3 regions of the Mesorhizobium sp. B283B1A genome follow, and region 3 is predicted to be linked to each of the others. Evidence: predicted binding sites of a transcription regulator. Region 3 holds the regulator's gene; each other region holds the start of a gene.
What was found. The regulator LexA, encoded in region 3, represses DNA repair genes until DNA is damaged. The targets are predictions, from matches to a motif close to TGTTCNNNNTGTGTTCNG.
Positions count from the first base shown of each region.

Region 1: LB577_RS19600 (single-stranded DNA-binding protein) is a predicted target of LexA. The motif match lies at 1,030-1,047, and genes of this name have one in related genera.
Region 2: LB577_RS13300 (PA0069 family radical SAM protein) is a predicted target of LexA. The motif match lies at 1,369-1,386, and genes of this name have one in related genera.

Region 1 covers NZ_JAIUIQ010000022.1:17,689-27,190, reverse strand. Annotated here, with positions in the region: gene LB577_RS19615 (ATP-dependent Clp protease proteolytic subunit) at 1-76, opposite strand, end outside; gene LB577_RS19610 (SRPBCC family protein) at 100-576, opposite strand; gene LB577_RS19605 (ArsR/SmtB family transcription factor) at 608-922, opposite strand; gene LB577_RS19600 (single-stranded DNA-binding protein) at 1,148-1,669, shown strand; gene LB577_RS19595 (OsmC family protein) at 1,864-2,289, shown strand; gene LB577_RS19590 (MarC family protein) at 2,363-2,992, opposite strand; gene LB577_RS19585 (hypothetical protein) at 3,109-3,651, opposite strand; gene LB577_RS19580 (helix-turn-helix transcriptional regulator) at 3,738-4,586, shown strand; gene gyrA (DNA gyrase subunit A) at 4,909-7,710, shown strand; gene LB577_RS19570 (hypothetical protein) at 7,780-7,932, opposite strand; gene coaD (pantetheine-phosphate adenylyltransferase) at 8,127-8,627, shown strand; gene LB577_RS19560 (peptidylprolyl isomerase) at 8,738-9,232, shown strand; gene LB577_RS19555 (peptidylprolyl isomerase) at 9,273-9,502, shown strand, end outside.
Region 2 covers NZ_JAIUIQ010000013.1:10,697-20,198, reverse strand. Annotated here, with positions in the region: gene LB577_RS13315 (GFA family protein) at 40-513, shown strand; partial or broken gene LB577_RS13310 (hypothetical protein) at 503-772, opposite strand; gene LB577_RS13305 (glycosyltransferase) at 789-1,310, opposite strand; gene LB577_RS13300 (PA0069 family radical SAM protein) at 1,461-2,615, shown strand; gene LB577_RS13295 (ribonuclease HII) at 2,746-3,441, shown strand; gene LB577_RS13290 (F0F1 ATP synthase subunit B) at 3,726-4,217, opposite strand; gene LB577_RS13285 (F0F1 ATP synthase subunit B) at 4,228-4,827, opposite strand; gene LB577_RS13280 (F0F1 ATP synthase subunit C) at 4,892-5,116, opposite strand; gene LB577_RS13275 (F0F1 ATP synthase subunit A) at 5,204-5,962, opposite strand; gene LB577_RS13270 (AtpZ/AtpI family protein) at 6,019-6,426, opposite strand; gene LB577_RS13265 (cell wall hydrolase) at 6,683-7,867, opposite strand; gene LB577_RS13260 (MFS transporter) at 8,014-9,312, opposite strand; gene LB577_RS13255 (LysR substrate-binding domain-containing protein) at 9,431-9,502, shown strand, end outside.
Region 3 covers NZ_JAIUIQ010000018.1:72,848-82,349, forward strand. Annotated here, with positions in the region: gene LB577_RS17250 (GntR family transcriptional regulator) at 1-356, shown strand, start outside; gene lexA (transcriptional repressor LexA) at 786-1,538, shown strand; gene LB577_RS17260 (ComEC/Rec2 family competence protein) at 1,532-3,985, opposite strand; gene gltX (glutamate--tRNA ligase) at 4,087-5,511, shown strand; gene gltA (citrate synthase) at 5,696-7,024, shown strand; gene lpxB (lipid-A-disaccharide synthase) at 7,063-8,247, opposite strand; gene LB577_RS17280 (LpxI family protein) at 8,237-9,139, opposite strand; gene lpxA (acyl-ACP--UDP-N-acetylglucosamine O-acyltransferase) at 9,126-9,502, opposite strand, start outside.

The sequences.
Region 1 (9,502 bases), on a different contig from region 3:
AGAAAATGTCGAAGGCGCGTTCGCCGCGGCTCGATTGCTCGATCACCATCGGCACCAGATTGGCAACACCGCTCATTTTTTCGTCTCCGATTTCTATGTTCACGCCGCGCGCAGCAGAAGGCGCGGCGTGTTCGCGGCGATGGGCTTCCCGGCCTCGTGCAACCCCAGCGAAAGCCGGCAGCCGGCACCAGCCATGGCGACGGCGGGCATGGCTTTGCGGGCAAAGCCGTCATGGACGATGCGCAGATGCGTGCCGCCGGAAACGGTGCGGGCAAGCGTGAAGGTGACGGTGCTGTCGAGCGGGTCCTGCCGTGTCGCATCGCCCGGCTGCTCCCGCCAGGAATAGCGCAACAGGCGTTCGGGCTCGGCGTCGAGGATTTCGCATTCGATCGGAGCCTCCGGTCCCGCGAAGGCAAAACGGCTGCCGGCCTGCGGCCTGATGTCGTTCGGCATCATCCAGGCGGCGAGCAATTCCGGCACCGTCAGCGCCCGCCACACCTTTTCGGGCGGCTCGGAAAGATCGTATTCGAACTCCAGCGCATCCTGGGCGACTTCGTTTTGGTTTTTGGCGTTCATCGATCCCAAATCCTTCACTGGTCCAAACCCTTCACTGATCCATATCCTTCAAAACCGTCTTCAACCTTTCGATACGCTCCGGCCAGAAGGTCCGGTAGCGCTCGATCCAGGAGAGCAGGGGGGCAAGCCCCTGCGGATCGGCGCGGTAGTAGGCATTGCGGCCGGCCCGCCGCTCGACCACGAGGCCGGCGCTGCGCAGCACCGCCAGATGCTGCGACACGGCCGGCTGTGACACCGTCAGGCCGCTGCGCAGTTCCGACACGCTCATCTCTGCCGTGGCGAGACGCTCGAAGACGGCGCGGCGCGTCGGGTCGGCGAGGGCGCGGAAAATCTCTGCTTCGATCATGGGAAAGCATAAGTCGATACTTATTGATTTGGCAAGTGGTGTTTTGAAACCCATATGCGGGGCTCGGGCATTGTTGCCATTCCTTGACAATCAGCGGCAGTGCATATAGGAACGAAAAGGGAACAAAAACCTTGTGGGAAAAGCCAGCCTTAGCAGGCGGCTGACATTCGCAGCCTGTAAGGTGCTGCGACAAAAATTTGTTTCGGATGAGCGCGGAGAAATATCATGGCGGGTAGCGTCAACAAGGTCATTCTGGTCGGCAATCTCGGTGCGGACCCTGAAATCCGCCGCCTGAACTCGGGCGAGCCGGTCGTCAACATTCGCATCGCCACGTCGGAAAGCTGGCGCGACAAGAATTCGGGCGAGCGCAAGGAAAAGACCGAGTGGCACAACGTCGTCATCTTCAATGAGGGCATAGCCAAAGTCGCCGAGCAGTACCTGAAGAAGGGCATGAAGGTCTATGTCGAGGGCCAGCTGCAGACGCGCAAATGGCAGGACCAGACCGGCGCCGACAAATACACGACGGAAGTCGTGCTGCAGAAATTCCGTGGCGAGCTGCAGATGCTCGACGCGCGCGGCCAGGGCGAGGGTGGCCAGGTCGGCGGCTATTCCGGCGGCAACAGCCGTGGTTCCGATTTCGGCCAGTCCAGCCCGAACGAGAGCTTCAACCGTGGCGGCGGCAGCGCTCCCAGGGGCGGCGGTGGCGGCGGTTCGTCGCGCGAGCTGGACGACGAAATCCCGTTCTGATCAAGGCGGGCTCTGATCGAAACCGCGGACGCCAGTTTTGGCTAGGCGCAATTTTGGTTCAGGCCCAATGTTGGCTCAAGTCGAACGTTGGCTCAAGCATTGTGCCCCGAGAGTCCCAATGGACTTTCGGGGTTTTGCATTGTCGATTGAGCGCTGGCCGAGCGGTCAAGGAAACACGGTGAAGGACGAGTTCGATGAAAGCACGCGTGAAATGGGTGGAGGAACGCACCTTCATCGGTGAGTCCGGCAGCGGTCATAAGGTCGTGCTGGGAACCGCGTCCGGCCCGGAAGGCAAGACGCCGGGGCCGAGCCCGATGGAACTGGTGCTGATCGGCACCGGCGGCTGTTCGGCCTATGATGTCGTCCACATCCTTGAAAAGGGCCGTGAGGCGGTCGAGGACTGCGTCGTCGAGCTCGATTCCGACCGGGCCGAAACCGAGCCCAGGATATTTACCCGCATCCACATGCATTTTATCGTCAAAGGCCGTGCGCTGTCACCCGACAAGGTCAAGCGGGCGATCGACCTGTCGATCGAAAAATACTGCTCGGCTTCCGCCATGATGGCCAAAACCGCCACGATCACCCACGATTTCGAAGTGATCGATACGACGACGAGGTAGGCAGTAGGCAGTAGGCAGTAGGCAGTAGGCAGTAGGCAGTAGGCAGTAGGCAGTAGGCAGTAGGGATTACTGTTCAACTCGCCATCAGCGCCTTGATGCCGTCGGCGACGAACTGTACGGCCAATGCCGCTAGGATGACGCCGAGCAGGCGGGTCAGGATCGAACGCCCGGTTTGGCCGAGGATGCGGTCGATGCGCTCCGACAGCACGAACACCAGATAGGTGATGGCGAGGCAGACGAAGATGATGCCGACCAGCGCGGCTTGCGCCGCAAAACCCTGAAACGAGCCGGAGAGCAGCACCGTCGCCGAAATGGCGCCGGGGCCGGCGATCAGCGGGATCGCCAGCGGGAAAGCGGCGATGTTGTGGATCATGTCCTTGGTGATGGCGACGTCGCCGATCTTCTCCTTGCGGTCCTGCCGGCGCTCGAACACCATTTCAAAGGCGATGAAGAACAGCAGAAAACCGCCGGCGACACGGAAGGCTGGCAGCGTGATGCCGAACACCGACAGGATGGAGGCGCCGGCGACGGCGAACAGCGCCATCACTAGGAAGCCGATGACTGAGGCGCGGATCGAGACCTGCTGGCGCTCCTCGCGGTTCATGCCGCGCGTCACGGCGAGGAACAGCGGCGCCAGGCCGGGCGGGTCGATGGTCACCAGAATGGTGACGAAGGCGTTGAACAAGCTGTCGAAGCTCGGCATCTCTGACCCCTCCCGCCGGGCCGAGCCCGTGCCTGCAATTGGTAGAGCAAAGCAGGGGTACTGAAAACAGGCTGTGGCGTGAAATGCTGGCAGGCCAGAGGGGGCGTGAGGGACCGCTACCTTTCATTTCGAACTTCGTTCGCGCGGCGGGCCAGGAATTCGACTTCGAGCCGCCATGTCGTGCCATCGTCGTGCGAACGCTCGCCAAGCCAGCGGAAGCTGTCTTCGGTGATGCGCGAAAAACTCCAGCGCACCGAGGAGCCGGTGCCGTCGGCGCCGACCTGCACGATCGTGTCGCCCTCGGCGCGGCCAAGCTGGCGGCTGAAGTACTGGTTGCGCGGATCGCTCCAGAAGATGTGCCAGGCGTCCGCGGCGGGATCATAGACCCGCAGCGTCGTGCCATAGAACGTCCATTTGCCGAGCGAAGGCTGGGAGCCAATGTTCCGTGCGGGCAGGATCCAGACGTCCTGGATGGCGCGGCCTTCCAGCACCCAGCCGAAATGCACCTCGCCACGCCCGGTCAGCACCGTGCCGTCCTCGAGGTGGCGCGAGGCGTCGAATGTCCAGGCACCGACGAAGCGGCCGTAAAGATTGAGTTTTTCGGCAAGCCCGCCGATCGGTCCGGGGCTGTGCAGTGCTTCGGCAAAGGGGTCGAACATGGCCGTGGTCTCTTTTTGTCAGGAGACCGTGAGGATTAGCCGGTGACGGGGTTCTGGGCTTGGGAAAAATTGCTATATTTCGGCCCATGATGGCCACAACGCATACGCTCGCATTTGGACCTGGCTGGCATGTGGCGGATGTGATCTGCACGGCCGGCGCCGGCGATCGGCCGTTTGAGGAGGCGCATCGGGATTTTTGTGTCGCGGCGGTGACCAGCGGCACGTTCCGCTATCGCGCGCAGCAAGGCACCGCGATGCTGGCAGCCGGCGCGCTGCTGCTCGGCAATCCCGGCACCTGCTACGAATGCGGGCACGAGCATGGCGGCGGCGACCGTTGCCTCTCGTTTCATTTCAGGCCGGACTACATGGAACGGATCGTCGCCGATGTGCCAGGCGCCAGGAAACCTGCCTTCGACGCGCCACGCCTGCCGCCTTTGCCGGCCTTGGCACCATTGTTGGCCGAGGCGGAAGCCGCGCGCGCAATGGCCAACAAGGACGCCTTCGAGGAACTTTCCCTACGCATTGCCGCTGCCGCAGTCGCCACGGTTTCCAGCGCCACGCCTGCCAGGCGCGCCCCGAGCCGCCGCGACCAGAAGCGGGTCGCCGAAGCCGTTCGGCGCATCGAGCTGGATGCCGACGGCCCGGTTTCGCTTTCAGTGTTGGCCGATGAAACGGCGACCAGTCCCTATCATTTCCTGCGCACCTTCCGGCAGGTCGCCGGCATGACGCCCTATCAGTTCCTGCTCAAGACCCGGCTGCACCGCGCGGCGGTGCGGCTGCGCATGTCCAAGGATGCGATCTCGGCGATCGCCTTCGAGGCCGGCTTCAACGATTTGTCGACTTTCAACCGCCGTTTCCGGCGCATCATGGGCGAGACGCCGGGCAACTATCGCGCTCGCCGATCAAGCGCCCTGGCAAGCGGGCGTCTCGGCTGAAGCGGGCTCAGTCCGACGTCGGCACGTACCGCCAACCTGCGATCAGTCGCCGTCGAGATCGCGGCGCAGCCACCCGCTCAGCGCTCGCAAGGCAGCCACGGGCTCCAAATTCAGGGCGTCCGCGGCTTTCGTTCGGCGAAGTTGGTCCATTGCGGGCTTTTGCCTTGGCGGCCAAAAGCGCTGTGGCCATATCGTCGCAATCAGCGGTATCCTTTTGAAATTACCACCAAAAATGACACTGGAAAAGTGCCGCGAATATTGGAGTTTCGGCCGTGCTTCCTATATAAGCGTCAAGTGATTCCTGATTAGATTGTGATCCGATTTGACCGACCAAAAAACACCGCGCGGCGCCGACGGCGGCCCTACCGGCATCGAGCCGATCTCCATCATCGAGGAGATGCAGAGCTCCTACCTGTCTTACGCCATGAGCGTGATCGTCAGCCGTGCGCTGCCCGATGTGCGTGATGGCCTCAAGCCGGTGCATCGCCGCATTCTCTATGCGGCGCATGAGAGCGGCTACCACTGGAACCGCAAATACGTGAAGTCGGCACGCCCGGTCGCCGATGTGATGGGTAAATACCATCCGCACGGCGATGCCTCGATCTATGACGCCTTGGTACGCATGGCGCAGGATTGGTCGCTGCGCGTGCCGCTGATCGACGGGCAGGGCAATTTCGGCTCGATCGACGGCGATCCCCCGGCGGCGATGCGCTACACCGAATCGCGCCTGACCAAGGTCGCGCACGAACTTCTGGAGGATATCGACAAGGAGACCGTCGATTTCCAGGACACGTATGACGCCTCCGACACCGAGCCGAAGGTGCTGCCGGCGCGCTTCCCCAACCTTCTGGTCAACGGTTCCGGCGGTATTGCAGTCGGCATGGCCACCAACATTCCGCCGCACAATCTGAGCGAAGTCTGCAACGGCGCGATCGCCATCATCGACAATCCGGCGATCGACCTGCCGGCACTGATGGAGATCATTCCGGGGCCGGATTTCCCGACCGGCGGCATCGTGCTTGGCCGTTCGGGCATCTACAGCGCCTATGCGACCGGCCGCGGCTCCATCGTCATGCGCGGCAAGGTCAACATCGAACAGCGCGGCAATGACCGTGAATCGATCATCATCACCGAGGTTCCTTACCAGGTGAACAAGGCCTCGATGATCGAGAAGATGGCCGAACTGGTGCGCGACAAGCGCATCGAGGGCATTTCCGACATCCGTGACGAAAGCGACCGCCAGGGCTACCGCGTCGTCATCGAACTGAAGCGCGACGCCGTTGCCGACGTCATCCTCAACCAGCTTTACCGCTTCACGCCGCTGCAGACCTCGTTCGGCGCCAATATGGTGGCGCTGAACGGCGGCAAGCCGGAAGTGATGAACCTGACCGATATGCTGAGGGCGTTCGTCTCCTTCCGCGAAGAGGTGATCACGAGGCGCACGAAATTCCTGCTGCGCAAGGCGCGCGACCGCGCCCATGTGCTGGTGGGTCTGGCCATCGCCGTCGCCAACATCGACGAAGTGATCAAGCTGATCCGCACCGCGCCGGATCCGCAGACGGCGCGTGAGCAGTTGATGGAGCGGCGCTGGCCGTCGGGCGACGTCGAATCGCTGATCCTCCTGATCGACGATCCGCGCCATCGCATCAACGAGGACGGCACCTACAATCTGTCCGAGGAACAGGCGCGCGCCATCCTCGAACTGCGCCTGCAGCGCCTGACGGCACTTGGCCGCGACGAAATCGCCGACGAGTTGAACACGATCGGCGCCGAAATCATTGATTATCTGGACATTTTGTCGTCACGCGCGCGGGTCCAGCAGATCGTCAAGGACGAGCTTGCCGCCGTGCGCGACGAGTTCGGCACGCCACGCCGCACCGAACTCACCGACGGCGGCGCGGACATGGAAGACGAGGACCTGATCCAGCGCGAGGACATGGTCGTGACGGTGAGCCATTCCGGCTACATCAAGCGCGTGCCGCTTTCGCTCTACCGGGCGCAGCGCCGTGGCGGCAAGGGCCGCTCCGGCATGTCGACCAAGGAAGAGGATTTCGTGACCCGGCTGTTTGTGGCCAACACGCACACGCCGGTGTTGTTCTTCTCCTCGCGCGGCATCGTCTACAAAGAAAAGGTCTGGCGGCTGCCGATCGGCAACCCGCAATCACGCGGCAAGGCGCTGATCAACATGCTGCCGCTTGAGCAGGGCGAGCGCATCACCACCATCATGCCGCTGCCGGAGGACGAGACGAGCTGGGGCGAGCTCGACGTGATGTTCGCCACGACGCGCGGCACCGTGCGCCGTAACAAGCTGTCCGACTTCGTCCAGGTCAACCGCAACGGCAAGATTGCGATGAAGCTGGAGGAGGAGGGCGACGAGATCCTCGGCGTCGAGACCTGCACCGACAATGACGATGTGCTTCTGACGGCGAATTCGGGTCAGTGCATCCGCTTCTCCGTCGGCGACGTGCGCGTCTTCCAGAGCCGCAATTCCGTCGGCGTGCGCGGCATCACCATGGCTGCGACCGACCGCATCATCTCCATGTCGGTGATCGAGCATGTCGATGCTTCTCCGGCGGAGCGAGCCGCTTACCTCAAGCGGGCGGCGTCGGAGCGGCGGCTTGCCGCCGAGACGGCGGGAGAGGAAGAAGAGATCGCGCTCACCAATGAGGAGATCGGCGAGGAGACGGAGCTTTCCGACAGCCGTTACGAAGAGCTCAAGGCGCATGAACAGTACGTTCTGACTGTGACCGAATATGGCTACGGCAAGCGCTCCTCGTCCTACGATTTCCGCCTGACCGGCCGCGGCGGCAAGGGCATCCGCGCTACCGACGTGTCGAAAACCGCCGAGATTGGCCAGCTGGTGGCGACCTTCCCGGTCGGCAATGACGACCAGATCATGCTGGTGTCGGACGGCGGCACCGTCATCCGGGTGCCGGTCAACGGCATCCGTTTCGCCAGCCGCGCCACCAAGGGCGTGACCATCTTCAACACGGCTGAGGGTGAAAAAGTGGTTTCGGTCGAGCGGATATCCGAACCGCAATCGGACGAGGAAATCGAAGAAGCCGTCGAGGGCGGTTCTGAGGCCAGCCCTACACCAGACGCTGGCACCGATAGCGCGGAATAACTGCCGCGGCAGGTTCTGGACATAGCAACGCCGGCCTGTTGGCCGGCGCGGCAGCAAGTCTGGACTGACTTAGTAGTGACGGAAGGGCTTGCGGGGGCCGAAGCCTTCGAAGCGCTTGGTGGTGGCCTTGACGCGGACCCGTTGCGCCTCCTGATGCAGCCCGAATACTGTGGCGATCAGCATGGCGACGGTCATTGCGGTGGCGAGCATGTAGATCAGCATGTGCGTGTTCTCCTGCGCCTTACAACGGATAGATGGGATTTTGGTTTCATCTTATTAAGGTGCAACCTAGTGAACGCTGCGTGAAGGCTTCGTGATCAGCGTGTTCATCTGTCGTTCATGCGGCGGAAAAGGTTCACGGCTTCAGTGCCGATCGGATTTGCCTTTGCGGCGGAGGCTCGCTAGAAGCACCAGCCATGACTGAACGAATTGCCCTCTATGCCGGCTCTTTCGATCCGCTGACCAACGGCCATCTCGATGTGCTGACAGCATCGCTGGCCGTGGCCGACGTCGTCTATGCGGCGATCGGCATTCATCCGGGCAAGAAGCCGCTGTTCTCCTTCGAGGAGCGGGTGCAGCTCATCGAAGCCGCCACCAAGGCCGAATTCGGCAGGGAGGGCGGCCGCATCAAGGTGGTCGCCTTTGACGGGCTGGTCATCGACGCCGCCAGGAGAGAAGGCGCCTCGATCATGATCCGCGGCCTGCGCGATGGCACCGATCTCGACTACGAGATGCAGATGGCCGGCATGAACGAGACCATGGCGCCGGAACTGCAGACGGTTTTTCTGCCCGCCAGCCCGTCGGTACGCACCATTACCGCCACACTTGTGCGCCAGATAGCCTCGATGGGAGGCGACATCCGCCCCTTCGTGCCGGCGGCCGTCGCCGGTGCGCTCACCGCCAAATTCGCAAAATAAGTTTCTCGGAGAAGACCATGCAGCTGAAAAAGCTCGCCTCGTTCCTCGTCGTGCTTGCCGGTCTCGTGACCGCATCGGTCTCGGCCCATGCCGCCGATCCCGAAAACACCATGATCATCACACTGAAGGGCGGCGACGTGACCATCGCGCTGCGGCCCGACCTGGCGCCCAAGCATGTCGCGCAGATCAAGAAGCTTGTGCGTGATCATGCCTACGACAACGTCGCGTTCCACCGTGTCATCGACGGCTTCATGGCGCAGACCGGCGACGTCAAGTTCGGCAACATGGAGAAGGGTTTCAACGCCCAGGCCGTCGGCACCGGCGGTTCCGACCTGCCCGACCTGCCGGCCGAGTTCTCGCAGACCGAACACTACAAGCGCGGCGTGGTCGGCATGGCCCGCTCGCAGGACCCGAACTCCGCAAACTCGCAGTTCTTCATCATGTTCGCGCCGGCGCCGCCGCTCGACGGGCAGTACACCATCGTCGGCAATGTGGTCAGCGGCATGGACCTGGTGGACAAGATCAAGAAGGGCGACGAGGCGGACAACGGTACGGTCGCAGATCCCGACCGGATGATCAAAGTGCGCATCGCCGCAGACAAGTAAAATTGTCAAATCAATCTGTTTTATCAAAAGGATAACTGACATGGCCGAGATCAAGGACCGCGAGAACGCGCTCATCATGGAAACGACCAAGGGCAAGGTCGTCATCGAACTTCTCCCCGACCTGGCACCTGGCCATGTCGCCCGCATCAAGGAACTGGCCAGGGAAGGCGCCTATGACGGCGTGGTCTTCCACCGCGTCATCGAAGGCTTCATGGCGCAGACCGGCGACGTCAAGTTCGGCAATTCGAGCAAGCCGACCTTTGCTCCTTC
Region 2 (9,502 bases), on a different contig from region 3:
AAGACCATTCCAAACCCGATGCCGGAGGAAGTACCCTTCGTGGCGGCGGCCCTTGCCGTTGACGACGAGGCGGAAGCGATGACTGTGCATGCCGGCGGATGCCATTGCGGCAACATACGCCTTCAATTTTCAACCGACCTTGACCCGTCGCAAATCGAAGTCCGTGCTTGCCAATGCGCGTTTTGCATCAAACATGGCTCGCGCGCCGTTGCCGATCCGAACGGCCAATTGATCGTCTCGGTCGAGAACGACGCCCGGTTGCACCGATACCGGTTCGGATTGCGCACCGCCGACTATTTGATCTGCCGGGACTGCGGCGTCTATGTCGCGGCGGTCACCACCGACGGTGGGGATTCAAGGGCGATCGTCATCGTCAATGCCCTGGACGACCGGCTGCGGTTCAGCCGCGAGCCAGCGGCCATGGACTATGATGCCGAGAGCAGGCAAGGCCGCATTGCCCGGCGACAGGCACGCTGGATGCCTGTGGAGATCCTGTCCGCTTTCAGCGGATGACCGGTTCGCCGTGAAACCACCGGCGCGAAGGCGCAGATACGCCGGAGCCGACTTCCATCATCAGCCGCAGCGTGCACGCCGGCACGGTGCCCATGTGCAAGCCGAACGGGTCCTCAACGAAGCCGAGGCCAGCTTCGCCGGTCAGCGTCACCGGGCTTTGCTCGCCATAGACGTCCAGGACCTCCTTGGCGGGATGGCCGACCAGCAGGGTCAGCTGATGCTTGAGGGCGCGGCGATTATGCCTGCCCCTGACGTAGACAGCAGCTGCAAAAGAATCATTTGCGCGATTCCCGCTTCGCCGGCGCTACCCAGATCTCGGCGTCGAGCTTCTTTGTCGCCAGGCCGCGTGCAAGCGCCTCGGCACTGCCGGCGTGCTTCGACAAGGACGCTGCCTGCCGCTTGCTGATCACCAGTCCGTCGGCCAGCGCGCGATTTCCCGAAAACACCCGCGCCAGGAACGGCACACGGCTGCCGCGTGAGCGCGAGAACCGCGCCGCCATCGTTTGCCGGGCCATGTGGGCGACGACCGCTTCGGTCCAGCCATCCACCAGCCTGGCGCCCGGCTCCAGCAGCAACAGCCAGTCGCCCTTGGCCTGCCTGATGCCGGCGGCAACACCGCCGCTCGCCACATAATGGCAGCCGGCATGTTCGGCGACATGATGCGTCTGGTCGGTGGAGCCGGTATCGCAGACGACGACCTCGCGCACCACGCCCTCGACGGCGCCGCCAATCAGCGAGCCGAGCGTGCGGGCGAGAGCCTCCTCGTCATTGCGGGTTTCGATGAGAACACTGAGCATCGTCAGCCGAATAGCGGAAAGGCGGACGCGATGCCAGTTTTTGCAACGCACCACAGAAAGTTCTTGCTTTGTTCTCATCAAGGAAATAGGAATAATTTCATGAGCAGAGCGATTCGACACAACATGGACAGTCCCTGGGAGCGGGCGAAGATGGAGCCGATCATGCGCGCCGACATTGCAGCCTTCGGAGCAGGACGGGCCGAGATGGCCAATGCGATGATCGAGCAGAGCGGCATGCGCATCCGTCCGGATCGCAACCGTGGCCGCTCGGCGGGCATCAATCCGTCCGGCAGGTTCGAGCCGGTCACCCGTCATGTCTTCGACGATGGCTGGAGTTCGCTGGAGGAATTGCCGCCATTCAAGACCGAGGTGCAGGTGGAAAAGCCGCGCACCATCATCACCCGCAACGAATCGCCCGACATTTCCTTCGACCGCTCGATCAACCCCTATCGCGGCTGCGAACATGGCTGCGTCTATTGCTTCGCGCGGCCGACCCATTCGTTCATGGGCCTGTCGCCGGGCCTGGATTTCGAATCCAAGCTGTTCGCCAAGCCGGACGCGGCGCGGCTGCTCGACAAGGAGCTGTCGAAGGACGGCTACCAGCCGCGCACCATCGCCATCGGCACCAACACCGATCCCTACCAGCCGATCGAGAAGCAGTACCGGATCATGCGCGAGATCCTCGAAGTGCTGGAGGCGCGCGGCCATCCGGTCGGCATCGTCACCAAATCCGCTTTGGTGACCCGCGACATCGACATCCTGTCGCGCATGGCCGAGCGCGGGCTCGCCAAGGTGGCGCTGTCGGTGACGACGCTCGACCGCATGCTGGCGCGCACGATGGAGCCGCGCGCATCGACGCCGACCAAGCGGCTGGAAGCGATCAGGCAGCTTTCCGATGCCGGCATTCCGGCCTCGGTCATGGTGGCGCCGATCATTCCCGGCCTGACTGACCAGGAGATGGAACGGATCCTCGATTCGGCGAGCGCCGCCGGCGCGCGCGAGGCGGGTTATGTTGTGCTGCGCCTGCCGCTGGAGGTCAGCCCGATCTTCAAGGACTGGCTGCTGCGCCACTATCCCGACCGCTATCGCCACGTGATGTCGCTGATCCGCTCGATGCGCGACGGCAAGGACTACGATTCGGAATGGGGCAAGCGCATGAAGGGCGCCGGACCTTATGCCTGGCAGATCGGCCGGCGCTTCGAAATCACCGCCAAGCGGCTCGGCCTCAATGCCGAACGGCGCACGCTGCGAACCGACCAGTTCGTCGCCGCGGGAAAGGACCAGGAGCAGCTGATGCTGCTTTGATCTGCCCTTTTCGCTTGTGAAATCCCGTCCGGCCTGCCCCGGCCAGCAGACGGTGCCCTCCCGGTCCGGCGCCCCACCCGACCCGGAGGGACTTGCGGAGAATCGGAACCGATGCGAACCTCGCCGCAACATGGCTCGCGCGCGTTCTGATTCTCCGCTTCTCTTCGGAATTGTCGAGAAACCCGATTTCTCCTTCGAGACGAAGGCGATGGCCGACGGCCTGTGGCCAGTGGCGGGGATGGACGAGGCTGGCCGTGGCCCGCTGGCCGGGCCGGTGGTCGCTGCGGCGGTGGTGCTCGACCCAGCCAACATTCCCGAAGGCCTCGATGATTCCAAACGGCTCAGCCATTTGCAGCGCGAGGCATTGTTCCTGCGCATTCTGGGCTCCGCGCAGGCGGTCTCGATGGCCTCGATCAGTGCCGAGGGCATCGACGGCAGCAATATCCTCAAGGCGAGCCTTGAGGCGATGCGACGCGCGCTGGTCGGGCTGTCGGTTCGGCCTAAGCTCGCGCTTGCCGACGGACGCGACGTGCCGCCGGGGTTGCCGTGCGAGGGCCGCGCATTGATCAAGGGGGACCAACGCTCGCAATCGATCGCCGCTGCCTCCATCGTCGCCAAGGTCATGCGCGACCGCATGATGTGCGGTTGCGGCAGCCATAACGGCCGCTACGGATTCGAGGTGCACATGGGTTACGCCACGGCCCGGCACCGCACGGCCATCGAGGCGCACGGCCCGGTCGCGCGCCTGCATCGCGTGTCGTTTTCGCCGTTCAGGCTTGGCGGCGCCGAGGTGGTTGAAGAAGAGATCTTCGACGGGTTGGATTGAGCTTGAGCGACGGTAGCTGATCTCCCCCTTGAGGGGAGATGTCCGGCAGGACAGAGGGGGGCGCTGTCCCGCCAGCCTATCAGCCAGTTGCGCCCAGGTTCCACGGATAATTCGCACCCGACGCAACCGATGAAAATCGAACTGCTGGCGTTCCTTCACGCCCCCCTCTGCCCTGCCGGGCATCTCCCCCACGAGGGGGGAGATCGGCAGCGTTGGCATCGACGCACAACAAAAAAGCCGCCAGGTTTCCCAAGCGGCTTTGATTGGACTGCGTTCGCTAAAGTCTAGTTGAGCTTTGCCTTCACGTCCGCCAGCGAAGCTTTGAACAGATCGGCTCCGGCCTTGACGTCGACCTTGGCGGCGAGCAGCGCGCGGGCGGCCTCGACGGCAATGTCGACGGCGCTGGCGCGGACTTCGCTGATGGCGTCACGCTCGGCCTGGCCAATCTTCTGCTCGGCCAGCGCGGTGCGCCTGGTAACATAGTCTTCGGTCTTCTTGTGCGCTTCGGCGGCGAGCAGATCGGCCTCGCGCTTGGCGGCCGCGACGATGTCGGCTGCCTCCTGCTCGGCTTCCTTGCGCTTGCGCTGATACTGGCTGAGCAGTTGCTGGGCCTCCTCACGCAGCTTGCGTGCCTCGTCGAGTTCGCTGCTGATGCGCATGGCGCGGGCATCGAGCGCCTTGGCGATCAGGCGGGGCACCTTGATGTAGACGGCGATGGCCAGGAAGATGACAAGGGCTATCGTTGCCCAGAGCGTCGCGAGAGATGTAGCGTCCATGATGCGCTCCTCACCGGGCCACGGATTTGACCGCGGCCGCGATCTCGGCCTTGCTGGCCTTGCCGCCGACCAATGCTTCGACGATCGCCGAAGCGGTGTCCTCGGCGATGCTGCCGACTTCCTTCATGGCGTTGGCCTTGATGGAAGAAATGCGCGCCTCGGCCTCGCCGAGCTTCTCGTCGAGCGCGGCCTCGATCTTCTTGCGCGCGGTGTCGGCTTCCGCCTTGGCCGCATCGGCGGCCTGCTGGCCGATCGAGTTGGCGTTCTTCTTGGCTTCCGCCAGTTCCTGCTCGTAAGCGGCAACAGCGGCGTCGGCCTCGCCTTTCAGCTTGGCTGCCTGGTCGAGATCCTGGCTGATGCGGTCGTTGCGGACATCGATGATGCCGCCGACGCGCGGCACCACGACCCGCTTCAGGAAGAGGTAGAACAGCCCAAAAGTGATCGCCAGCCACAGAAGCTGCGACGGGAAAGTCGCAGGATCGAACGGCGGAAATGTGCCGTGCGCCTCAGCAGGCACGCTGGTGCCGGAATGCGTGTCGCCTTCCGTCGCAGCGTGGCTGGTATCGGCTGATGGCGCGGACTCTTGCGCGAAGGCAGATGTCACGAACATGGACTATCCCCAGATATCAGGCCCGCCGCTTGCGCGGCCGGCCTGTCCAATCTTCCCAGTGCTCTCAGCCGAACAGGGCCAGAAGCGCGATGAGAAGCGAGAAGATGCCCAGAGCTTCGGTCACGGCGAAGCCGAAGATCAGGCGGCCGAACTGGCCATCGGCAGCCGACGGGTTGCGCAGTGCGCCCGAGAGGTAGCTGCCGAAGATGTTGCCCAGGCCAATGCCCGCGCCACCCATGCCCAGGCAAGCGATGCCGGCGCCGATGTACTTTGCTGCTTCTGCGTCCATTTGTTCAACTCCTTTGGATCTGAAATTCCGTTGCGATTTCCATCCGGCGCCAATGTTGGAAACGTTGGGCCGGAAACTCTTGGGGCCTTAGTGCCCGGGATGCAGGGCGTCGTTGAGATACATGCAGGTCAACACCGCGAAGACGTAGGCCTGCAGGAAGGCGACCAGTAATTCAAGCGCCGTCAGCGCCACCGCCATGGCCAGCGGCAGGACCGAGCCCGCGACACCGACCGCGCCGAGCGCGGAGAGGCTGACAACGAAGCCGGAGAACACCTTGAGCGTGATGTGGCCCGCCAACATGTTGGCGAACAGACGAACCGAGAGGCTGACCGGGCGCGATACGAAAGAAATGACTTCGATCAACACCACCAGCGGCAACAGGAACACCGGCACGCCATGCGGCACGAACAGTTTCAGGAAACCGAGCCCATGCTTCATGAAGCCGTAGACCACCACGGTTCCGATCACCAATGCGGCGAGGCCGAAGGTGACGATGATGTGGCTGGTGACGGTGAAGAAATAGGGGAACAGGCCGAGCAGGTTGGCGACCAGAACGAACATGAACAGCGAGAACACGAAGGGGAAGAACTTCATGCCTTGCGTGCCGGCGGCGTCGCGCAACATGTTGCCGACGAACTCATAGGCCATTTCGGAGATCGACTGCAGCCGGCCGGGAACCAGGCTGCGGCTCGACGTCGTCAGCAGCAGGAAGGCCGCGGCAACGACCACGGTCGCGACCATGAACAGTGCCGAATTGGTGAAAGACAGGTCATAGCCGCCGATGTTAATCGGAACCAGCTTGATGATATTGAACTGGTGGATCGGATCGACCTTGTCAGCTGCCACGTTCTAACCCCGTCAATGCCGCGTACGGCCAAATTACCATTGCCGCGCGAGCCCGGCTATTTGCTGTCGTCTCGGCCAGGGCGCGATTTATTGCCCTGTCCGAATTCCGCCACAACGCCCGCGGACCGCATGACATTGAGCACGCCGGCGCCAAACCCAAGCAGCAGGAAAACGATCAGACCCCACGGCGATGTCCCCGCCATACGGTCGATGATCCAGCCGATGCCGGCGCCCACCACCACGCCAGCGATGAATTCACTGGAGAGTTTGACCGCCTGGCCGTATCCGGCCGCACTGCCCGCTTTCGCGCCGTCTTTCCCCTCGAGCCGGTTCGGCAGCCTTGTCGCAAGCGATGCTTCAAGTTCACGCCGACGTCGCTCAAGATCGTCGTCACGGATGTCAGGTTCATGCTGCTTGCCGCGGCCGGTTTCTCCGGTTCCGTCTGGCCTATTTTTATTGGCCATCGTAACCCCCCTGCCCGGTCAGACCGTCACCGTCCGTCCGCTTGTAAAGTCGCCGGCAACATAGTTAGAGGGTTTGCGCCCGTCAAGCCACGGGCGGAAGTTCATTGCCATGTATTTTAGGCAATAAAAACAAGCAATTAGCGAGGTGCGACATCGTGCCCGCCGCAAGGATGGGGATGCATTGCGCGAATCCCCCCGGCAATGGCTCCCTGATCGATCGCATGGCTGCCCGAAAAAGACCGGCGACCGACGCCACTCAGCTCCAGCCGCCACTATAGGTGCGGTAGAAGATATGCAGGCCGATCTTGGTCATCTTCTGCATCGTGCGCGCCCAGCCGGGATGGACGTACTGGGCGTAGTAGTGGGTCGACGATCCGACCTCCGGGATGAATATCTTGCCGGCGGTGACGGCCATGGCGATGTCCTGGGCGGTCTTGTAGGCGGCAGGACTGTCTATGCGCTTCTTCCTGCCGTCACACGCGAATGAGAACTGGCAACGATTGAACCAGCTGTCGTTCTGGTAGACGACCCCGCAGATCGAATTCGGATAGGCCGGGTTGCGGACGCGGTTGAGGATGACCTGGGCGACGGCAGCCTGACCGCGCACGGATTCGCTCCTCGCCTCGAAGTAGATGCCGTTGGCCAGGCATTTCTGCTCCGGCTTGGAAAAGACGCTCTCAGGCAGCGGGTTCTGGATCCACGAGTGGTCACCCTTGACCATCGGTGGGATGAAGCGGCCGCTGTTGGGCTGCTCGTCCTGCAGCAGGGCTTCGAAGGGCGAGGCCTTGGCATAGTCCGGCTCGGATTGCGCATAGGCCGTCGCCAGCACATCCGGATGATCGTTGTTGACCAGGGCGGCAAGCATGGTCGGCACGCCGGGATCGGGCTTCTTGTCCTCACGCGCATGGAAGGCGGCCGCGATCTGGATCTCCTTGCCTTTGATCTGCGGCTTGGCGAAGGCCATCTTCAGGTCGCTGTCCATGCTGGGCCGCATCAAGGATGAGGTCCGCTGGAAGATCGACCCTGCGTTGAAGTTCTTCGGCGGGGCAACGGGAGAGACCTGGACGATGCGGCCCTTCTTGTCGGCGCGCACGACGCGAGCCTCGTCGGGCGTGGCGCTGACCTTGCCGCCCTTGCCGCGAAACGACACGTTGCCGACGCCGGCCAGATGAACACCAGATCCGGAGATCGAACCGGTGACGTCGGAATCGATGAATGGCATCTCGGCTGCGTGAACCGAGCCGGCGACCGATTTTTCGACGTAGGAATTCCAGCGCGCGGTGGGCGCTTCCAGGCCGGACACAAGGCTTGTCATGTCCTGGTAGGCGGCGACGGTCGGGAAGCCGATCCAGATGCCGAGACCGATGATGAACGGAGACACGAGGCTGCGTTTTTTCTCACCGGCGACGGCTGCCAGCCGCTTCAACAGACGTCGATGCACGGAACTCTCTCCAGGAACGCTACTGACCCCACTGGAGAGCAAAATGATGCATTAACCTTGATGGGACGTTAACGGGATCGATCGGGTTGTCCCAGTCTCCTCAGGGTCGTGGCGCCGAAGTCGGGCGGTTTTGCGGCAGGCGTTCCTCAAGTTTGCCGCAGGAAGATCGGCCAGGCGATCAGCGCGCAGATCGCGGCCGACAGCCAGACGCCCGACCATGACCAGAGATGCAGCAGCCCGGGAATGGCCACCGGCACCAGGAAGAAGCCGACGAAGACAAAGGTGTTGGCTAGGCTGAGTGCTGTTCCGACATGGCCGGCGCCGGCCAGCGTGGCAAGCTCGGTGTAGGCAACGCCATGCCAGGCCGAAACCGAGATGCCCGCGACAATCAGCACCAGGGGAAGGACAGCGATCAGGAAGGATTGGCCGCCAGGCATGGCGGGGCTGACCAGGACCAGCACCCAGAGGATCACGAAGGCGAGCGCGCTGAGCGCACTGCATGAGCGCAGAAACCGGCGGCGGTTGCCATGGCGGTCGGTGAAGCGGCCGCTCCAGACGCGCATGACCATGGCACCGGTCTGCACCGCGGCGAGGCTGGCGCTGATCGCTGCCGTTCCCAGCCCGGCGAAGTCGTGCAGGAACACCGAGGCGAAGGTGAGCACCGCCACTTGCGGGAAGCACAGCAGCCCAATGGCGGTGGCGATGCGCCAGACTTCGATGTTGCGCAATGGTGCCGGTCCGGCCACAGCCGTCGAAGCGACATTTCCGTGGTCCTGCGCCGGCGGCTCGTGCAGCCAGCGCCAGGCGAACAGGCTGGACAGAGCGGACGCCGCCGCAAGCAGCCCGAACACCGCGGCAAAGCCGAACGCCAGGGCAAGCGAGGGCAGCACCAGTGCGCCGAGGCCGCCGCCAAGCGGCACCGCCGTCTGCCTTATGCTCATGGCAAAGCCGCGTTCGCTTTCCCGGAACCAGGCCATGATGGCGCGGCCGCTCGAACCGTTGACGCTGCCGCCGAGCAATCCCGCGAAGAGCAGGCTCGCCGACAGGAGCGTGACATCGGGGACGCCGGTTCTGGTCGGCACGACGAGCATCGCCATGGCAAACAGCCATGCAGCCGTCGCGCCGAGCCCGATCAGAAGCACGCGGCGATCGCCCCAGCGGTCGGTGAGCAGGCCCCATGGCAGCTCGCTGAGCGCAACCCCCAGCCCGAGAAGGCTGAGCGCCACGCCGAGTTGCGCATTGCTCAAATGGTAGCCTTGGCGAAGCACGACGGCCGTTGCCGGTATGCCGGAGAAGGTCGCCGAGAAACTGGCGTTCGCGGCGACGCCGATGCCCAGAACCTTCCAGCGATGACCGGGACCGAATACCCTCCCCGCAGGCCCGGCGGCCCTGTCTTTCAGGATTTGTGCTGGCTGTTGATCGGCGCAGTCGACGATGGCGGACATGGTTCTATTCCCGTGGTGGCCAGCGCTGCCGACCTTGACGGGTTCTATCTACCGCCATAAATCAGTCCTTAAAATCAGGAAGTTTTTGACATTCGATTCGAAAATTTGGGACAATGGCATGCGACGCGTAACATTCGACCTCGACGTTCTCCGCAGTTTCGTCACCGGCATGGAACTGGGCAGCTTCGCC
Region 3 (9,502 bases):
CTTTTCACGCGTCGTTGCTGAGTGCGGCGACGTCCAGCTGGCTGTTGCGGTTTCGCTCGACGATCTCGGATCAGCTGCGCCGGCACCATCGCTTTCTTGGGCTGGCGCCGACATTGCGGGCCGCGGCCGGCCTCAAGGACGGCTACGAGGAGGCTATGAACGCGCTGCGCGAGGCGATGGCGATCGAGCACCACACGGCAATCATGGAAGCCGCCCTGGATCGCGACGTCGAGCGGGCAAAAGCGCTGATGACGGCCCACATCGGCTATACGCTGCACGTCTATGTCCACACCGAGGACGGCGACGCGAACAAGGACGTCGGGCGCGCCGGCAGCCTGAAAGCGGTTGCCGGATGATCTCGGCGCCTCCGCATCGTCCGACGCTCGACGAGATTGCCGAAGCCCGCGATCGGCTGGCTGCTTCCGAACCGGCGATTGTTGGCGTTTTGATTTCGTTTCGTTCACGGCAGGCAAGCCGATCGCAGGCGCGAAAATCGGCCTCGCCAGGGTCAGCCGTCCGCTGATGCCGAGCCATGTCGCAAGACTGGCCGCAGGCTATTAACCAAGACATTTCAATGCGGGCGACGGGCGGCAACGGGCGAAAATCCCCGATTTCCGGCCTGTCCGGCCCTGCAAATGATTACGGCCCTCTTACCAAATTCACTAAACTTTAAACGGTTGCAGAACACAACTGGAACAGATAGTGTTTGTTCTGGGTTTGTTTTTTCGATTCTGGATCAGAACCATTCTGGATCAAAACCTTGTCCAGATGCCTTGGGGGCCGCCATGCTGACACGCAAGCAACATGAACTCTTGATGTTCATTCATGAACGGCTCAAGGAAAGCGGTATTCCGCCCTCCTTCGACGAGATGAAAGAGGCGCTCGACCTCGCCTCCAAATCAGGGATCCATCGCTTGATCACGGCGCTGGAGGAACGCGGCTTCATTCGCCGGCTGCCCAACCGGGCGCGTGCGCTGGAAGTGCTGCGGCTGCCCGATTCGATCGCGCCGGGCCTCAACGCGGCGAAGAAATTCTCTCCAAGCGTCATCCAGGGAAGTCTCGGCCAAGGCGGTCTCGGTCAGGGCAGCCTCGGCCGCCAAATCAAGCCGGCACCGTCGCGCTTTGCCGCTGCCGGCAATGACGACGATGCGGTTCCAGCGGTGTCCATCCCGGTCATGGGTCGCATCGCTGCCGGTGTGCCCATCGATGCCATCCAGCATCAGACGCATACTATCTCGGTGCCGCCGGACATGATCATGGGCGGCGAGCACTATGCGCTGGAGGTCAAGGGCGACTCGATGATCGAGGCCGGCATCTTCGATGGCGACACTGTCATTATCCGCAACGCCGATACGGCGAGCCCGGGCGAGATCGTCGTGGCCTTGGTCGACGAGGAGGAAGCGACTCTGAAGCGGTTCCGCCGCAAGGGTGCCTCGATTGCGCTTGAAGCCGCCAATCCGGCCTACGAGACGCGCATCTTCGGGCCAGACAGGGTCAAAGTGCAGGGCAAGCTCGTTGGGCTGATCAGGCGCTACTGAGCCGGCACGGCACTTGGCTTGTCAGGTTTGCGATAGGGCTGCAGGCCCCTCGCCTCGCGCGAAAACTTTCGCTGCGCGTGCCAGGGCCGATACGGACTGTCCACCGCGAAACTGATGGTCGGCGGACCGGTGGCAGATTGGCGGTCGAAGAAGATGGCCGCGCTGCCCTTGCGGGCGAGCTGCCGTTTGGTGACGACGAGAACCAGCGGATTGTGGCAGGCGTCGTAGGCCGTTGCGTCATTGACGATGATCAGGTCGGCGAAGCCACAGGCCTTCCAGGTATCCTTGCGGTCTTCGACATGCGCTATGATCGCACCGGACGGGTGCCTGGCGAGACAGACACCGTCGGTGCAATAGAACGGCGCTCCCGGCGGCAGGCTGACGGCATCGGCAATATCGAATTGTCCATCCGCCTTGTCGAACATCTCCGGCAGGATGATGGTTTCGGATCTCAGCGCGCGTTTCCAGTTGTCGACGGTGAATTCGTTCGGCCGGGCCCGGCTGACCGCGAGTTCGCCACCGCCGATCGGCAGCGCGACCAGCCGCGCGTCTTCCGAGACCAGCACATCCGGCGTGCGCGTGTCGGACACCACCAGCAAGCCGGCGAGCGCGAATGGAAGCGCTGCAAGCCGCAGCCACGTCGTCGCCATCGTCGCGATGACCAGGGCAATTGCCACCAGCAGAACGGATTGCTGTGAGATGAGCCCGACCGCATCGACCGGAGAGCGTTCCGATATCCACGCCGAAATGGCGATCATCGCGGTCAGGCCCTTGCCCATCAGGTAAAGGGATGGCGCGTCCAGGCCGAACGGCATCAGCAGCGCGCTGGCAACGGCCAGGAACATCACGAGTGAGACGATCGGCATGACGGCCAGATTGGCGAACAGGCTGAGCGGCGACACCCGCTGGAAATGCCAGATGGCAAACAGCGCCGTGGCGCTGCCGGCGATGATCGACGTCATGGCCAGCCCGCCTGTCGCCAGCAGGAATTTGCGCGTCAGGAAACCCGGCAAGGAGCGCTTCGGCGGCGGCGGTCTGGTCTTTCCCGCCCGGTGATCCGCCCAGCCGGCATAGGCGCCAACCAGGGCCGCGGTCGCGGCGAACGACATCTGGAAGCTCGGGCCGACCACCTCATGCGGCGAGACCAGGATGACGGCGATCGCCGAGATCGCCAGATTGCGCATGGTCAGCGCCGCGCGATCGAACAGGACGGCAATCAGCATCACCGCCAGCATGATGAAGCTGCGCTCGGCGGCGACGACGACGCCGGAGATGACGAGATAGGCGGCGATCGAGAAAAGTGCTGCCGCGGCCGCGTATTTCTTCACCGGCCGGCGCGCGGAAAAGTCCGGGAACAGCGCGAAGGCGCCGCGCAGCAGTCCCATGATGGTGCCGGCGACCAGCGCCATGTGCAGTCCCGAAATGGAGATGATGTGATAGATGCCGGTGCGCCGCATCGCTTCGTTGATTTCGTCGGGGATGCCGGCGCGCACGCCGACGATCAACGCCGCCGCGATCTCGCCTTCTGCGCCGCCGACGCTGCCCCTGATATGGTCGGCAATGGCTTCGCGGGCGTTCTCTATCGCTGATGAAAGGCGGGCCGACAGCGGCATGCCAGCGTCGTCGGCTGCAACGACTTTTGGATTGCCGAGAAAGAACCCGCTGCCACCGATGCCGGCGAAATAGCTGTCGAAGGAGAAATCATAGCTGTCCGGCCGCACCGGACCGGTCGGCGGCAACAGCTTGGCATAGCCGGTAATAAGGGAGCCGGCGGTCATTTCCGGCGGTATCTTGCGTGTCGAAAGCCGGACCCTTTCCGGCGCGTAGCGCAGTTTCGGCCGGGCGGTCGACGTCACGTCGATGGTAAGCCGGATGCGGCCGGTCTCCATCTCTTCGATCGAGACCACGCGGCCGCTCAGTTGCGTCGAGATTTCCGAGCCCAGCATCTGGGTTCCCGTGCGCCACGTCTCGACCTTGGCGGCGAGCAAGCCAAGCGCGCACAGCAATGCCGCCGTCAGGAACAGATGGGTTTTCGGCCACGAGCGCGAGACAATCGCCAGGAAGCCCATGAGGGCCACCACCGCGACAGGCCTGGCGAAGTCCGGTTCGGCTGCCAGGGAAAAATAGCCGATCGCGCCGATTGCAAGGCAAACCGGCACAAGCAGGAAGCCAATGCCGCGGTCAAGCTCCAGCTCCGCCGCCGCAGTGATGCCGTTGCGCAGGCGCGGCAATGACAGCCGGCCGAGTTGCCGACGCACACGCACGATCCTGCCGGCCGGCGACGGAATTGGCGCGGGGATATCCGGTGCGGGCTGGTTGCCGGAACCCGGCACGAGAGGCGATTGCGTCGGCAGCGAGGCCGGCAGCGGCATCGCAAACAGGGACCGCTCGCTGACGCCGACAACGGCGTCCTCGCCCTGATCCAAGCCCCGGCTTCGTCCAGCCATTGGGTCTGCCCCTTGCACCCCTGACGCCCTATGCTACATGAACGCGCGACGCGCGAAAGTCCGCGCACCCACACCCGCCCCAGACGCTTCCCGAGAGTTCCATGCCCGACAAGGTCGTCACCCGTTTTGCCCCCTCGCCCACCGGCTACCTGCACATAGGCGGCGCGCGCACCGCGCTGTTCAACTGGCTGTACGCAAAGCATACCGCCGGCACGATGCTGCTGCGCATCGAGGACACCGATCGGGAGCGTTCGACCGAGGCGGCGACGGCGGCGATCCTGGACGGCCTCACCTGGCTCGGTCTGGGCTGGGATGGCGAGGCGGTTTCGCAGTTCGAGCGCGCGCCGCGACACCGCGAAGTGGCCGAGGAGCTGGTGCGCCTGGGCAAGGCTTATTACAGCTACGAGACCCCCGCCGAACTCGAGGCGATGCGCGAAGCGGCGCGCGCCAAGGGCCTGCCGCCGCGCTACAATGGCCAGTGGCGCGATCGTGATCCGTCCGAGGCACCGCCCGGCGTCAAGGGCGCCATCCGTGTCAAGGCACCGACCGAGGGCGAGACCGTGGTGCACGACCGCGTGCAGGGCGAGGTGCGCTTCCCCAACAAGGATCTCGACGACTTCATCATCCTGCGCTCCGATGGCAACCCGACCTACATGCATGCCGTCGTCGTCGACGACCATGACATGGGCATCACCCACATCATCCGTGGCGACGATCACCTGACCAATGCCGCCCGCCAGACCGTGATCTACAACGCCATGGGTTGGGATGTGCCGTCGATGTCGCACATCCCGCTGATCCATGGCGCCGACGGTGCCAAGCTGTCGAAGCGGCACGGCGCGCTTGGCGTCGAAGCCTACCGCGCCATGGGCTACCTGCCGGAGGCACTGCTCAACTACCTGGCGCGCCTGGGCTGGAGCCACGGCGACGACGAGATCATGTCGATCGAGGACATGGTGTCCTGGTTCGACATAGGCGACGTCAATAAGGGCGCGGCCCGTTTCGATTTCGCCAAGCTGGAGGCGATCAACGGCGCCCATATGCGCGGCATGGCCGATGCCGAACTCTTGGACATCTTCATCGCCACCTTGCCCTTTCTCGAGGGCGGCCCGGCGATGGCCGCGCGCCTCGACGACCGCAACAAGGCGCAACTGCTGGCAGCGCTTCCCGGCTTGAAGGAGCGCGCCAAGACGCTGGTCGAGCTCGTCGACGGCGCCGCCTTCCTGTTTGGCACGCGGCCACTGCCGATCGACGACAAGGCGGCACTCCTGCTCAATGACGATGCCCGCAAGATCCTGCGCGGCGCTCACGAAGCTTTGAACGCGCTGTCGGGCGACTGGTCGGCCGCGGCCGCGGAGGCCGCGATCCGCGACTACGCGCTGGCCGGTGGCCACAAGCTTGGCGCCGTGGCGCAGCCTCTGCGGGCCGCCCTGACGGGCAAAAGCACCTCGCCAGGCGTGTTCGACGTGCTTGCCGTGCTGGGGCGCGAGGAGAGCCTGGCGCGCATAGCCGATCAAATCGATTAGGAGCAAACTGGCCCAAGAAGATTGGCATTGAAAGGCGGGTTTCGCAGTGCAACATTAGGTCCTGGCCCAATCTGGCACGCACCCTCCTGAAATGCGGTGGCGAATACGCGCATTGCGGTGATTTCGACGTGTCGCTCTGCAGAATTTGCCTTTGCCGGCATGAGGAAACGAGAAGGAGTTTGCAATGACCGAAGCTGCGACAAAACTGGAATTTGGCGGCAAGACCCAAGAGGCCACGGCAAAGCTGGAATTCGGCGGCAAGACTCATGAGTTCAAGGTGCGAAGCGGTTCCGTCGGACCCGACGTCATCGACATCGCTTCGCTCTACAGCACCACCGGTGCCTTCACCTACGATCCCGGCTTCACCTCGACGGCGAGCTGCGAGTCGGAGATCACCTTTATCGATGGCGATGCCGGCATTCTCCTGCACCGCGGCTATCCGATCGACCAGTTGGCCGAACACGGCGATTTCCTCGAAGTCTGCTATCTCCTGCTCTACGGCGAACTGCCGACCAAGGCGCAGAAGGACGATTTCGATTACCGCGTAACGCGCCACACCATGGTGCACGAGCAGATGTCGCGCTTCTTCACCGGCTTCCGCCGCGATGCGCACCCGATGGCGGTGATGTGCGGTGTGGTCGGCGCGCTGTCGGCCTTCTATCACGATTCCACCGACATCTCCGACCCGTACCAGCGCATGGTTGCCTCCATGCGGCTGATCGCCAAGATGCCGACGATCGCGGCCATGGCCTACAAGTACCACATCGGCCAGCCCTTCATTTACCCGAAGAACGATCTCGGTTTCGCGGCCAACTTCCTGCATATGTGCTTCGCCGTGCCGTGCGAGGAATACAAGATCAACCCGGTGCTGGCACGCGCCATGGAGCGCATCTTCATCCTGCATGCCGATCACGAGCAGAACGCCTCGACCTCGACCGTTCGTCTCGCCGGCTCTTCGGGCGCCAACCCGTTCGCCTGCATCGCCGCCGGCATCGCTTGCCTGTGGGGTCCGGCCCATGGCGGCGCCAACGAAGCGGCGCTCAACATGCTGGGCGAGATCGGCCATGTCGATCACATCCCGGAATTCATCGCGCGCGCCAAGGACAAGGACGACCCGTTCCGGCTGATGGGCTTTGGCCACCGCGTCTACAAGAACTACGATCCGCGCGCCAAGATCATGCAGAAGACGGCGCATGAGGTTCTGGGCGAACTCGGCATCAAGGACGATCCGCTGCTCGACATCGCCATGGAGCTTGAAAAGATCGCGCTGACTGATTCCTACTTCATCGAGAAGAAGCTCTACCCGAACGTCGACTTCTACTCCGGCATCACGCTGAAGGCGCTGGGCTTCCCCACCACCATGTTCACCGTGCTGTTCGCTGTAGCCCGCACCGTCGGCTGGATCGCGCAGTGGAAGGAAATGATCGAGGATCCGCGCCAGAAGATAGGCCGTCCGCGCCAGCTCTACACCGGTGCACCGGAGCGCGACTACGTGCCGATCGCGAAAAGGTAGGGAATAGAATAGGGAATAGGCAGTAGGGAATAAGATGCCTACTGCCTACTGCCTACTGCCTTCTTTATGCACCCCATCACCACCTCCGCGGCGATCTCGCCTGAAGGCCTGTCCGTGGCCATGCGCCTGACAACTTCAGCAAAGCCGTCCTTTTGCCAGCTACGGTAGGCGGTGTCCGAAAACAGCGCCTCCAGCTGCCGCGCCAGATAGCGTGGCCGCACATACTGGTTGTAGTGCTCCGGCACGATCGCCTGGTCGGCGATGAGATTGGGCAAGGCGGCACTCCACACCCTGACCAGGCCCTGGACCATGCGCATCACCGGATCGAGCCGGTAACACGAGATCGTCGGCACGCCCGACAACGCCAGTTCCAGCGACACCGTTCCAGACGCGATCAGCGCGGCATCGGCCTTGCCGAAGGCCTGCCATTTGCGCTCGGGATCGAGAATGATTTCCGGCTCCTGGTCCCAGCGCGCCACCGAGGCCCTGACCAGGTCGGCGACATGCGGCACTGTCGGCAACAGCAGACGCAGTTGATGTCCGCGCTGCCGCAGGATCGAGACCGTCTCGCCGAACGGTTCGATCAGCCGGCTCACCTCACCGCGCCGCGAACCGGGCAAGACGAGCAGCGTCTTGATGCGATCTCCCGAGAGGTCGCGCGGCTGGGTCTGCGCTCTCGCAGCGCTGAGTACGCCCGGATCATGCGCAAGGCGGTGCCCGACATAGGTGCCGGGCGGGCCGCCGAGGCGGCTGAGCTCCTTCACCTCGAACGGCAGGATGCACAATATGTGGTCGACATAGGGCTTCATCGCCGGCGCCCTGCCCGGCCGCCACGCCCAGACGCTTGGACAGACATAATGGACGATCGGAATCGACGGATCGGCGGCGCGGACCTTTTTGGCGACGCGCAGCGAGAAATCAGGGCTGTCGATGGTGATCAGGCAGTCGGGGGTTTCAGCAGCGACCGCGCCCGCCGTCTGGCTGATCCGCCGCATCAGGCGCGGCAGGTCACGCAGAATGGCGCTGAGCCCCATCAGCGCGATCTCGGCACCATCGAACAACGGCACCAGCCCAAGCGCCTGCAGATGCCGTCCGCCAATGCCGACGAGCCGTACCTCGCGTCCGGTCATGCGCTTCAACGCCTGCACGATGTCGGCGCCCAACAAGTCGCCGGACTCTTCGCCGGCGACGATGGCGATCTTCAGCGGCTTCTCAGTTGCCATGGCCAGGCTCCGCGGCCGGCAGGCCGAACACGAACAGGCCAAGCGCATTGGCGCGCGCGAGAACGACGGGACCTTCGAGGATCAGCGAATGGCCGGCTTCCACGGCAATGCCGGCAAGCCCGGCGGCGTGTGCCGCCTCGACCGTACGGGGGCCAATGGATGGCAGATCGGCACGCAACTCCTGGCCGGGCTTGGCGCATTTGACCAGGACACCGCGCGTCTTGCCGGCAAGCCTGCCATGGCCGCGCAGCTGCTGCGTCCGCTCGAGCAGTCCATGGGTGCCCTCGACGCCTTCCAAAGCGATGGCGCGGCCACCGATGGCAATAGCCGCCTGGCCAATGTCGAGCGCGCCGATGGCCTTTGCCGCCATGCGTGCCGCCTCGATGTCGCGCCAGTCGGACTTTCTCGGCACTGCCTTGGTCAGAGGCCCTTCGGCAGCGACAAGCCGGGGTACGACCTCATGCGCGCCGACGACCTTAACGCCGCGCGCCTCCAGGCCGCGGGTCAATATCTTCAACAGCCCGTCATCGCCGCGCGCAAGCGCCATGGCGACCGAGGGTATCAGCGCCAGCAAGCCAAGGCTCGGCCGCATGTCGACCAGCCGCGGCCTGCGCCTGATCTCGCCGGCAAGGACCAGATGGGTGATCCGCCGGCGCCTCAGCAACGCAGCCAGCGAGCCGATGTCTTCCAGCGCGAGACTTTCATGCTCGTAGATTGTGAGGTCGGACTGGCGGTCGGCCTGACCTTCGACCAGGATGATGACGGGCGGATGTCCTCCCTCTGCCAGGCCGGCCGCCACTTCGACCGGAAGGCTGCCGCCGCCGGCGATGATGCCGACCCTGGCATCAGGCGGGAGATCAAGAGCAGTATCCGCCGTCTTAGTCTTCGTCATCGGTGTCGTCGCCATCGCCGCCCTTGAGCGACGGCACGGCATAGTGCCGCTTGCCGCGAGTGGTGATGAAATCGATGATCTTCATGGCGGTCGGGGAAGAGGCGAACTCCGCCTTGGCGATCTCGATGTTCTCTCCAACGGTGCGGGAGCGATCGAAGATCGTCTTGTAGGCGCTGCGCAGCAGATAGATTTCGGAACGCGGCAGGCCGGCACGCTTGAGGCCGATGATGTTCAAGCCGCGCAAGCTGGCGCGGTTGCCGACGGCAATGGCATAGGGAATGACGTCACCGACAAAAGCCGAGCACCCGCCAAGAAAGGCGTTGTCGCCAACACGCACGAATTGATGCACGGCGCTGAGGCCGC